2 regions of the Bacillus sp. NPDC093026 genome follow, and region 2 is predicted to be linked to the other one. Evidence: riboswitches for the same ligand, from Rfam matches in the RefSeq annotation. Region 2 holds a riboswitch; the other holds the start of a gene.
What was found. A riboswitch is a leader RNA that binds a small molecule or an ion and turns the genes downstream of it on or off. The one in region 2 is predicted to bind thiamine pyrophosphate.
Positions count from the first base shown of each region.

Region 1 (5,991 bases), on a different contig from region 2:
AATATTCATTCTTCGCACAGCAAAGGTCAAAATTTCTGCTCCTGACACATCAACAGCTTCCTTTTGAACCTCAAATGATGGATATTTCCCTGTACCAAGTAATAGTCTTGATGTGAATGTTTTTCCGCCAATGTGTAGCATGATTTCATCCTCCTCCTACAAAGTGAACAATTTCAATCGTGTCATTTGGCTTGATTTCTTCTTTTTGAAAAGCTTCTTTATCAATAATTTCTTGGTTTTTCTCCACAATCACAACTCGGTTTTCAAGTTGATAGGCTGATAAGAGATCAAAAATCGTGCCGTTCTCTTTATCGAAATCAACAATTCTCCCATTCAATTGAATTTTCATACGAGCGATGCCTCCTTTCGGCCAATGCGAAATGCATGAAGCCAATCCTCTTTGACCTGTTGACCTAGTATGAGATTTCGAATAATCTCCCCAGTAATCGGCGCAAGCAGAATACCATTTCGGTAATGCCCTGTAGCAAATAGGATTCGATCGTCTTCTGGGTGCCTTCCAATATAGGGATGTTGGTCGCTTGTAGCAGGACGAAGCCCCGCCCAAAACTGATCAATTGGCATCTGCTTAACTGACGGCATGAGATCAGCTGCTTTTTGAATGACTGCTTCAATACCTCCAAGTGTTGGAACTGCATGCCAGTCATGTGGCTCCATCGTCGCGCCAATGACCAGTTTCCCGCTGTCTCTCTGAACTACATAACAATGGTCATGATAAATGGTGTGTTCAAGTGCTGGACCGTTATTCCATACAGACACACATTCTCCTTTCACTGGATAAAGAGAATGAGATAATCCTAGCTCTTCAAAAAAACGTCCAGACCATACGCCACTAGCCACAGTGAGGTGATCACATGTCCATGTGCCTTGCGTCGTTCTGACAATCAATGCATCTTGATGACGATTCACTTCAACTACTGCTGTATACTCTTTGACTTCCGCCCCATTTCGAACGGCCGCTTGAAAAAATGCACGACATACTGAATAAGGTTCAACATGTACATCATCCTCAATCAGACCTGCCCCAATGATTTTATCTGAAACTTGAGGCATCCGTTTTTTCACACTGCTGGCTTCAAGCCATTGAAACGTAGATAAATGCTGCATTCGGCAAAGAGCACGTTTTTCTTCCTCAGTAAATGCAAGTTTCATCATGCCGTCGCTTGATTTCCGAATGTCAATGCCCGATTCATGTTTTAAATCAATTTTTAATTTTTCGTATAGCGCTTGGCTTGCTCGACCAACCTCAAAGAATATATCCTCATAACCTTCTCCTTCAGCATGTGCACCAAGCATACCAGCTGCTGCGCTCGTTGTTTTCTTCCCTACCTCATACTCCTCGAATACAACAACCTGTTTGCCTGCTTTTGCAAGGTGATACGCTGCTGACATCCCTATGATTCCACCCCCAATAATTGCTACGTCATAATGCTTTTTCATAAGGATTCTCCTTTAGCTTTTCAGAAAAGATTTGCGCCATCATTTTGGGTTCTGCCTGCGTGAAAATACCAGACATGACAGCAATTCCTTTCAATCTTATACGCATCAATTCAGGGATTCGCTTTGGCGTGATGCCGCCAATGACCACCACAGGAATGGTCAGTGCTGAAGCCAGTTCTTCCGCAAGCTTCACGCCTCTTGCTTGTAGTCCCGGTTTACACGCTGTGTCATATACATGCCCAAACATCACATACTCTGCCCCTTCCTTCTCTGCTAGTTTCGCTTCTTCTAACGAATGAACAGACACGCCTGAATGAAGATGAGGAAATTTTTGTCTCAGCTCCTTTGGTGAAAAACTGTGTCCTGGGAGATGTACACGGTGAATATTCGTTAGAAGTGCGACGTCTACTCGGTCATTGATCACCATTTTCTCTTTGGATACCCCTACAGCAAGGAGCCGCTTCACGAGATGAACAAGCTCTCTGGCTGTTTTAGATCGTTCTCGTATATGAATAAAATCAACTTCTGGTTCGATTGCTTTTATTTGCTTCACTAGCTCTTCGGTGGAAAGCGTATCATTTGTCACTGCGTGGAGTTCCACTTGTACCAACCCCATCTAAGCATGCTGTATCCCATTTTTCCTTTTCATACGCCATCTCCCAGAACTGGTATTCATAATAGCTAGAGATCACAAAATTTTCTTTCATATTGGATCGCACATGTTCTGTTGCTTGTTCTGCAAGTTCATCGAAACGGTTAACCTGTTCAAAGACGAGCTCTTTAAACCAATCTCCTCCATATGTTAAAATCCATTCTTGATAAATTGGATGTTGTGGTGTGGTTTGTTTCAATTTTTCACCAACCTCGTAATATAACCAGTAGCACGGCAATAGCGCTGCTAGAACTTCTTCAAATCGTCCACTTTTAACAGATCGGTACATATGTGAGGTATATGCATAAGCAGTTGGAGAAGGCTTAAAATTAGCTAGTGCTTCTTCAGAAATATGAAGGAGCTCTGTAAACTTTCTATGCAGCGATAGTTCTGCTTCATAAGTGCCCTGTGCATGATACGCCATTCTGCCAGTGGTATGTAAGTCCTCACTCATAGCAGCTCCATATGATTGCACTTTTGCAAAATGGGTTAAGTAATACGAATCCTGCATGACGTAATAGGTGAAACGATCAAGTGAAAGCGTCCCATCCCCAATTCCTTTGACAAACGGGTGCGTAAAACTTCCATTCCACCATTTTGCTGCTGCCTCTTTACACTCCTCTGAAAATGTCATGTTCCTCTCCTCCTGTTTTTTATCATATAAAAAAGCCACTTTCCGCATGGAAAGTGGCTTGGAATTTGTAAAAAGCATAGTCAAATACCGCACCACTTCCCTACGCAGGTATGAACCTGTTCAGGTAATGAGGGTCTAAAAGTCTACACTTTTATCTCAGCCCTTTTGAAGGACTCCCCTAGTGGATCATTTATATGGTTTTGTTACTTCTATCTTAATCATGATTTGTTCATTGGTCAAGCGTTCATTGCAACTCTAACTGTACGTTAAAGTTCTGCCACATACACCTTGCAACCAGACACAAGCACTCGATCACCGCTTCTCAGCGTCGCGTCACCATGCGGCATTAAACTGGATACTTCTCTGCAAAAACGCATAAATACGAAATCTCCGATAAAAAGAAAATCCCTCAGCCACATTATAGTCAGATCATTGGCTACTACCAAGAGCTGATCACTCTCATAGACAAACTTGGATACGAACTGAAAAACCGTGGATAGAACAGGCAACTATCTTTGAAAAATCAATGATCTGCCCTTAGAAATCTGGCGTTCGAAAGATTCCAGTCATGAAAAAACTCCCCTAAGGCAAACAGATTTTTTCAGTTCATCTGTCTCCCTTTAGGAGAGCATATCATAGCAGGCTACCAGGTTTATTTTTTATAGGAGCAATGACTGCATGTCCCAAGGCAAAGGAGCCGAAAACGTCATTTGCTCACCTGTCATCGGATGAGGAAAGACAAGGGTTTCACTGTGCAATGCCTGCCGGTCCATTCGCTCTTTAGTACCGCCATAAAGTGTATCACCAATAAGGGGATGACCAATATATTGCATATGCACACGAATTTGATGCGTTCTTCCTGTTTCGAGTACAAGAGACACATCAGACATGTCCAGACCAGTATGTAACGCTTTTACTGTATAATGTGTGACTGCGTCCTGACCATTCTCATCCACCATTCGTTCAATGATACTGTCTCCTTTTCTTGCAATCCGCGCCCTGATCGTTCCTTGCTTCTTTGAAATGATGCCATGTGTAAATGCCCGATACGTACGCTTCACTTCCCCTTTTTTTTGCGCTTTTGATAAAAGACTATGTGCAAAGCGATGTTTGGCTACAAGCATGACACCAGACGTATCACGATCAAGGCGGTTCACCAAATGAACGGTCAGATGAATAGACTGCTGTGCATAATGATGTAGCAGTCCATTTGCAATACTGTTTTCAGGATGCTCTCTAGAAGGAATAGATGGAATAGACGGCTTTTTATTTAGCACGAGCACATGCTCATCTTCAAATAAAATATTAAGCGGAATGTCAACAGGCTTTAACCCTTCACTCACCTTTTCTTCAGGAAATATAATCGTGAGCGTGTCTCCCTCATTTAGTTCGTACCTGACGGTGACATGTTCTCCATTAATGAGCAAATCGCCGCCATCAAACTTAATATCTGTCAGCATTCTTTTCGATATACCGAGATCAATTAAATAGTCTTTTAAAAGCAGCCCCTTTTCTTTCAGTGAAATTGTTTTGGTTAGCTTAAAGTATTCCAGCGAGAACGACCTCTTTCTTATTCTCCTTTTCCAATAAAGGAATCTTGCACTCTTTTCCAAAAAGGAAACGGTCTAAAACGGGCAAAACGGACATTCTCATTAGCCACGCGGCATTGAATGGATTTGACGTCTTTATGTAGCAATGTCAAATGATCAATCGTTACCTGAAAATCCACATCATTAATTGGCTTAATGACACACGTGTGGTGGTCTGGCAAAATAAGCGGTGAACCCACTGTCCGGAAGACTCTGTTATTGATGGATGCCATTTCTGCAAGCTGAATGGCTCTAATGGATGGATGAATAATGGCTCCACCGAGCGCTTTATTATAAGCAGTACTTCCAGACGGCGTGGACAAGCAAAGACCATCTCCTCTAAATGTTTCAAAGAGCTGTCCTCTAATCTCAACATCCGCCACAAGTGTTCCTTCCATGCTTTTAATGGTACACTCATTCATTGCTAAATATTTCTCTTCTTGTCCGCCATCGTTGTACCTGACAATGACTTCAAGGATGGGATATTCAACAATATGATAAGGCGTTTTCGCAATAGCCAGTACAAGCTTTTCAATTTCACTTGGGACCCAGTCTGCATAAAAACCAAGATGCCCCGTATGCACACCGACAAAAGCTGTTTCATTTAGGCGGTTGCTGTAGCGGTGAAAAGCATATAAAAGGGTGCCGTCTCCCCCAACAGTAATGACAAGATCCGGTTCTTCTTCATTTAGTTCCATTCCAAAATCCAGTAAGTAAGTCTGAATTTTATTTTTGAGTGCATCAGATACAGAATTCCCTTTTGAAGAAACTGCAAATTTCATGAATTCTTCTCCTTTTTCACCTCGCTGCGATAAGAGGGCAGCAGCATATTTGATCAAGCACGACTCAGTGATCTGTTTTCTTTTTGCGCGAGAATGCCACCTGTGCTTCCTGAATCTCCCCTCTGATTTCAGACATCTCATCATCAAGAAGAGATGCTGCTTCAGAGGCCCTTTGCAACCGAAGCTTGACCTTCTCCGGTATATTCCCGCTATATTTATAATTAAGAGAATGCTCAATAGTCGCCCAAAAGTTCATGGCAAGTGTTCGTATTTGGATTTCGACCAGTAGCTGCTTCTCCCCATTAACCGTTTGCAGCGGGTATAAAACAACGAGATGATATGATCGGTATCCGCTTTCTTTATGTTCTGCAATATAGTCGCGTTTATCAACAACAACAAAATCTTTTCGTGACTGAAGCATTTTTTTCACGACTTGTATATCTTCTACAAACTGGCACATAATGCGAAGCCCTGCAATATCCTGCATCGTTTCGATTTCATGCATCGGAATGTTTTTGCGCTTTGCCTTTTCCAATATGCTAGCAACGGGCTTCACTCGGCCTGTCACAAATTCTACTGGTGAATGGTCATCCTCGAATTCATACAGCTTTCGAATGCCTTTTAGTTTCACTTTTAATTCTTCGACTGCTTGTTTATATGGTGCGAGGAATTGATCCCATTGTTTTTTGTCCATGAAATTTCCCCCAATTCCAAATACCTAATTATTTCAGAGGAATGTGTTTTTCACTTTCTCTTCCATATCTCCGTAATTGGCATTGTCTTTAATATTGTCAATTAAATAGTTTAATTCCTGATGAAGTTGAATAAGTTCTAGTGTTTTTTGTTCTGCTGTCAAATAGACAGGCATGTCACGAT
Region 1 is NZ_JBIVPN010000001.1:691,848-697,838, forward strand. Features, by position in the region: gene ACIQCE_RS03540 (thiazole synthase) at 1-141, opposite strand, end outside; gene thiS (sulfur carrier protein ThiS) at 146-349, opposite strand; gene thiO (glycine oxidase ThiO) at 346-1,458, opposite strand; gene tenI (thiazole tautomerase TenI) at 1,442-2,059, opposite strand; gene tenA (thiaminase II) at 2,034-2,744, opposite strand; TPP riboswitch at 2,825-2,934, opposite strand; gene ACIQCE_RS03565 (RluA family pseudouridine synthase) at 3,404-4,270, opposite strand; gene ACIQCE_RS03570 (NAD kinase) at 4,315-5,115, opposite strand; gene yjbM (GTP diphosphokinase) at 5,180-5,809, opposite strand; gene ACIQCE_RS03580 (UPF0738 family protein) at 5,843-5,991, opposite strand, start outside.
Region 1: it holds a riboswitch for thiamine pyrophosphate, as region 2 does, so the genes downstream of both, tenA (thiaminase II) here and thiC (phosphomethylpyrimidine synthase ThiC) in region 2, are expected to answer to the same signal.

Region 2 (5,991 bases):
CACAAAAGAGGCATTGCATGCACTGAATCGAATGTTGACCATTAGATAATCAAGTTTCCCCTCCTACAAGAAAACAAGTTTTTATCATATTGGCTTGTAAATATGCATAAATTTATATTGAAACATATTGTACTTCTGACATAACCGATACGTTCACGTTTTGCATAGGAGGGGAAAACGTTGAAAATTCATATTGTGCAAAAAGGAGACTCCCTTTGGAAAATTTCTAAGAAATATGGAGTCGACTTTCAAGAATTGAAAAAACTAAATTCACAGCTCAGTAATCCAGATTTGATTATGCCTGGTATGAAAATTAAGATTCCATCTAGTGGTGTCCCTGTGAAAACAGATCAGCACAAAGCAAAAGAAATGCCAAAGCCTAAAGAACATCCGTATGTGAAAGAAAAGCCTAAGGATGTCGTTCAAGTTCAAGACACAACGCCTAAAGAAAAGCCAAATGAGCCGGTTCCGTATGTACCGCCAGTCCCAAAGATAGAACAGCCAGTTTTCCCGCAAGTAGATGTGAACTATTATCAGACCAATCTTTATCAACCATTCACGCCTCCTCCAAAAAAAGAACATCATGAGAAAAAAGATCACTATCATGAAAAGAAAGATGATGTTCATGAGAAAAAGGATCACAAGGACCATTTTCATCATGAACATAAAGAGCATGAAAAAGATGAGGTGGCTAAGGGATATGATCCGTTCATTCATATTCCACAACAAAAAGAGGAGGGGAAAAACATGGAACATAACAATGACCCAAATCTGCCTAATTTCCCGCAAATGCCGAATGTAGGAGGAGCGAATGTAGGGGGAATGGCTGAAAATAAAGATCATCACCAACATCATCATGAGCAGTATGATCCTTATTATGGTTATGGCAGTTATACGCCGCCTGCTATGTATCCATATCCACAGCAATTAGTACCTGCTTCACCTATTTTACCGGGTTCAGGATTTTGTTATCCCGTTCAACCGTATTATCATCATATGATGCCGTATCCTTACCATGCTCAGCCATACTATCCGGCATATCAAGCGCCAGCTTATTATGGAGAAAATTATGAACATCAAGTAAATGATGGACACCATTTGCATCATCATATGCATCCAAATGCAAATGCCAACATGAATCAAGGTTTTTATCCAAATGGACCAAATGAAGCGTATGGCAAGGAAGACTGTGGCTGTGATGATGGCATGAAGCAACAACATCATCAACCATGGATGGGATATTATCCAAACCCTGTTCCTTATGGACAAATGGGTGCATATCCGCAGCATCCCATGCAGCAAAATCCAAATCAATCTGTTTTCGCAAGACCAGAAGAAGACGAAGAAGATTAGTGAACAAAGGGACGATCTCAATCGTTCCTTTTTTAGTTTATAAATGCCAGCTTGTTTTTCTCCTCAACTGTGCATGCTAAAAAAGAGCCTGTTTTGCGCTCATGAGATTGAATTAGCACAGGGGGTTTTTCGTTTGAAACAAAAATGGCAAACAACGATCGCATTATTGCTTCTTCCCATTGGTTTAACTGCATGTGGTGCAAATGACAATGCGGGTGTAGATACACGCTATAATCAATCAGGTCAACCTGTTGGTTATCATTCAAATCAACAGTCGACAGAAAATCATCAAGATCATCAAGGACCAGTTTCCGAGCTCATGGAAGGCATGAGAGAAAATACAACGAATGTTGATAACCGTGCACGTCCTCAAACTCAAACAGATGATCAATCCAGAATGCCGCTCACTGGCGGAGATGGACGCTATAGTCATGGAGACATGAATTATCATCAACAAATGTCGTTCTCTGGATATGATAAACAAGAGAATGTTCAGCGTTCAAGAAAAATTGCAAACCGTGTCAATAAAATGAACCACGTGGCAGACTCACAAGTAATGGTAACAGATGAAAATGTGTATATTGCCATTAAATCGGATGGACGTCTCACATCAAAGGGAATATCCCAAATAGAAGAAGCAGCCAATCGCTATGCGGATGGAAGATCTGTACAAGTCTTCAAAGATGAAGGCGTATTTACACGTTTTCGTGACATGAGAAGAACTCAATTTGAAACAGGTCAAACAGGCATGACGCGATAACAAGTGTTAAAAATGAAAAGGCTAAAGACAAAGTGTTCATGACATTTTGTACTTTAGCCTTTTCATTAAAAACAAACCTTAACCCTTAAATAACAGTAAATTGGAGTAGTGGATTTTTGCCAATAATGGAGATTCACTTCATTATTGTCTAATTCATGACTTTTCTTGTAATGAGAAAGTGTTCTATTGAAATTGTGTATAGGAAATAGGAACTATTTTCCTGAATGTTCTTTTTTTCATTTTGCACCTATGCTACACTGATGTGGAAGTAAATAAAAGTAACTAGGGGTGCCCTTTCATAGGGCTGAGAGAGAAGTGAGGCTTCTTAACCCTTTGGACCTGATCTGGCTCGTACCAGCGTGGGGAAGTTGAAGATAATACATGAGTCATTGAAATGACATTCATGTTTGTTCTGACGACTAACCAGGTTCTAAACAAGAGCCTGGTTTTTTGCTGGTGCTGATTCAATCCTGTCCTTTTACTGATTAAGAGAAGGGGAGAACAGCAAATGAAACGAAAAACAATTTTACAGTCAAACCAACCATTTATGTCAAGCTTTGACGGCAGTAAAAAGGTATATGAGCAAGGCTCAAGACCTGACATTTTAGTGCCGAAAAGGGAAATTACACTCTCAAATACGGTGACTCAAACTGGTGAAACACAAAATGAACCACTTCGCGTCTATGATACAAGTGGACCATATACGGATGAAAACGTTGAGATTGATGTCACAAAGGGATTGAAACGAATGAGAGCGGCATGGATCGCAGAAAGAGAAGACACAGAATCTTACGAAGGGCGTATTGTGAAACCAGAAGATAATGGATATCGTCTCAAGGAAAATCAATTGAATATGGATAATACAAAATTTTCCCATTCACCGCTCCGGGCAAAAAAAGGTGCATGTGTGACACAAATGCATTATGCGAAAAAAGGGATCATCACCCCAGAAATGGAATTTATTGCGATTAGGGAGCAGTTAAGTCCAGAATTTGTGAGAGAGGAAGTGGCCAGCGGAAGAGCGGTCATTCCAGCAAATATCAACCATCCTGAAAGTGAGCCAATGATTATCGGCAAGAACTTTCATGTCAAAATTAATGCGAATATTGGGAATTCAGCGGTGACCTCTTCTATTGAAGAAGAGGTAGAGAAGATGACATGGGCCATTAGATGGGGAGCAGATACAATGATGGACTTATCTACTGGAAAGGACATTCATACAACGAGAGAATGGATTATTCGGAATTGCCCTGTCCCTGTAGGAACTGTCCCGATTTATCAGGCACTTGAAAAAGTCAACGGAGTGGCAGAAGATTTGACGTGGGAAGTGTACAGAGACACTTTAATTGAACAAGCAGAGCAGGGTGTAGACTACTTTACGATTCATGCAGGTGTGCTATTAAGGTATATTCCGTTAACAGTAGACAGGGTAACAGGTATTGTCTCAAGGGGCGGTGCCATTATGGCGAGGTGGTGTCTGGCCCATCATAAAGAAAACTTTCTATATACCCACTTTGAGGAAATCTGTGAAATCATGAAAACGTATGATATTGCATTTTCACTTGGAGATGGGCTGAGACCAGGATCGATTGCCGATGCGAATGATGAAGCCCAGTTTGCAGAGCTAAGAACTTTAGGAGAATTGACTGATATCGCATGGAAACATGACGTACAGGTCATGATTGAAGGACCGGGACATATCCCTATGGATAAAATAAAAGAGAATGTAGATTTGCAGATGGAGATTTGCAAAGAGGCACCTTTTTATACATTAGGACCGCTTACAACAGATATTGCCCCTGGATATGATCATATTACATCAGCAATCGGTGCCGCCATGATCGGCTGGTATGGAACGGCTATGCTATGTTATGTGACACCAAAAGAGCATTTAGGTCTTCCGAATAAAGAGGATGTGAGAGAGGGGGTTATCGCCTATAAAATTGCAGCACATGCAGCTGATTTAGCAAAAGGTCATCCTGCTGCTCAAAAACGTGATGATGCATTATCGAAGGCTAGGTTTGAATTTAGATGGCGAGATCAATTCCACCTTTCTCTTGATCCAGAACGAGCACTTGCATTTCATGATGAAACACTGCCGGCTGAAGGTGCTAAAACGGCTCATTTTTGCTCCATGTGTGGACCGAAATTTTGCAGCATGAAAATCTCTCATGACATCAGGCATCAATCCGATCAAGTACAAAAAGAGATGGAGAAGAAGGCAAAAGAATTTATCAGTCAAGGAAGTCAGATTTATCAACCATAAAAAAGAACCTCTCACTCGTTTGGTGCGAGGTTTTATAAAACGGATGAAAGCTCTTATGACTACATGAAAGAACGTCCTAAGTGCAATGACCATTCTATAAAGGCATCTACTAGATGAAACCACACTGCTTTATTTTCTTTAGACGGTGCTCGGTTTTTCTTCCGTTTCATGAAACACTTTTTAAACAATATACTACATTAAAGTCAGATGAGTGGCTGTTTTGCGAGAATTTAAACAAAATGTAAACATCTTGTGTTTAAAAGCAAAGAAGCAGGGGAAACGGTTTAAATAGAGAATGAATGAAAAGAGCTAATCCAATTCAATGAGCGATCAAGAAAAAGTGGAAGGTGATCTTATAATGAAAGTATTTAAGGTAACATTTCATATGAACAATGGGGAAGTGCTTGAGTTCGAGTTGAAACGACCAGCTACCTATGATGTGTATAAAAAAATCGAGGAAGCAAATCATTGGTTTAAGCTCAATGATGACATCATCAATCTATTAAATGTTAATAGTATTCATGTTGAAACAAAATAAAACACCAAAAGCCGCTCCTCATTCGAGTGGCTTTTGTTATGATAAGAAATCATTTCTCTTGGTCATTTGATGACGAAAGAACCAGTTCTTTTTATACAAATACGCAATCATTTCAAGCCATAGGCGCGGCGCTTTTTTTGGAAAAAAAGGTTTTTGATAGTAGGCGTAAGCGGCTTTTAAGTCATCCCATTGATGACATGTTTTCGTTTGTGTGAAGCGAGCGACATCAATTACACGGACGCGACCTTCTTTCGTTAAGATGAGATTACGTAAGTGAATATCTGAAGGGTTTAACCCTTTCTGACGCGCTTCTTCTAATGCTTCATCCACCTGTTCAATCATATGTTTCTTAATCGGAATCCCTTTTGTCAGGCATTCATAAAAAGTGTAGCCTTTAATATATTCCATTAAAATATACTGATCACCTGACTCATAAATCGCAGGGTAGTAGGGGGAACCGGAAAGTTTTTCGTAAATAGCTGCCTCTTTTTGGGCAATCTTTTGACAAGAAGGAAAAAAAACTTTCAGCGCCATCTTCTGGTCGTCTTTTTTGTATGAGAATACATAGGCACTTCTTCCTTTGCCGCACAGCTCAAGCTCTGTCGGTTTTGTGACAAGCTTATTAAAGCGGTTTTCTTCATGATACTGAATAGATTCGGCTAATCTTTTTGCTTCTGTCATGGATTTCACCTTCTTTGGTATCAGTTTATGCGGCTAAAAACGAATGATGAAAAAACAGAATCATTCAGCATAACGGTGTATTGTATAAAACATAACACTTACGAAAGAAGTGTACAATGAATTACTCTTAAAAGAACCAGTTCATTCGATTTGGTTAATGTATAGAAAAATGGGTCAAACTACATATGTCATGAATCGATCTCATGTTCTAAAGAGGTGTAAATATTGAAAGTGAATATGAAATGTTTTCTCACAGGACTCATAATGACAAGTATACTTTTCTTCGCAACGGATATGGAAGGAAAAGAACACTTGCAAAGGCAACCAAAAACAATGACCGTTCAGCTTGAAAAAGTATATTTAGACGGTGATGTGAGTATTGAAAGACATCAA
Region 2 is NZ_JBIVPN010000005.1:76,941-82,931, reverse strand. Features, by position in the region: gene nadA (quinolinate synthase NadA) at 1-49, shown strand, start outside; gene safA (SafA/ExsA family spore coat assembly protein) at 181-1,353, shown strand; gene ACIQCE_RS12365 (YhcN/YlaJ family sporulation lipoprotein) at 1,487-2,113, shown strand; TPP riboswitch at 2,388-2,496, shown strand; gene thiC (phosphomethylpyrimidine synthase ThiC) at 2,622-4,379, shown strand; gene ACIQCE_RS12355 (hypothetical protein) at 4,738-4,917, shown strand; gene ACIQCE_RS12350 (protein kinase family protein) at 4,954-5,598, opposite strand; gene ACIQCE_RS12345 (BofC C-terminal domain-containing protein) at 5,836-5,991, shown strand, end outside.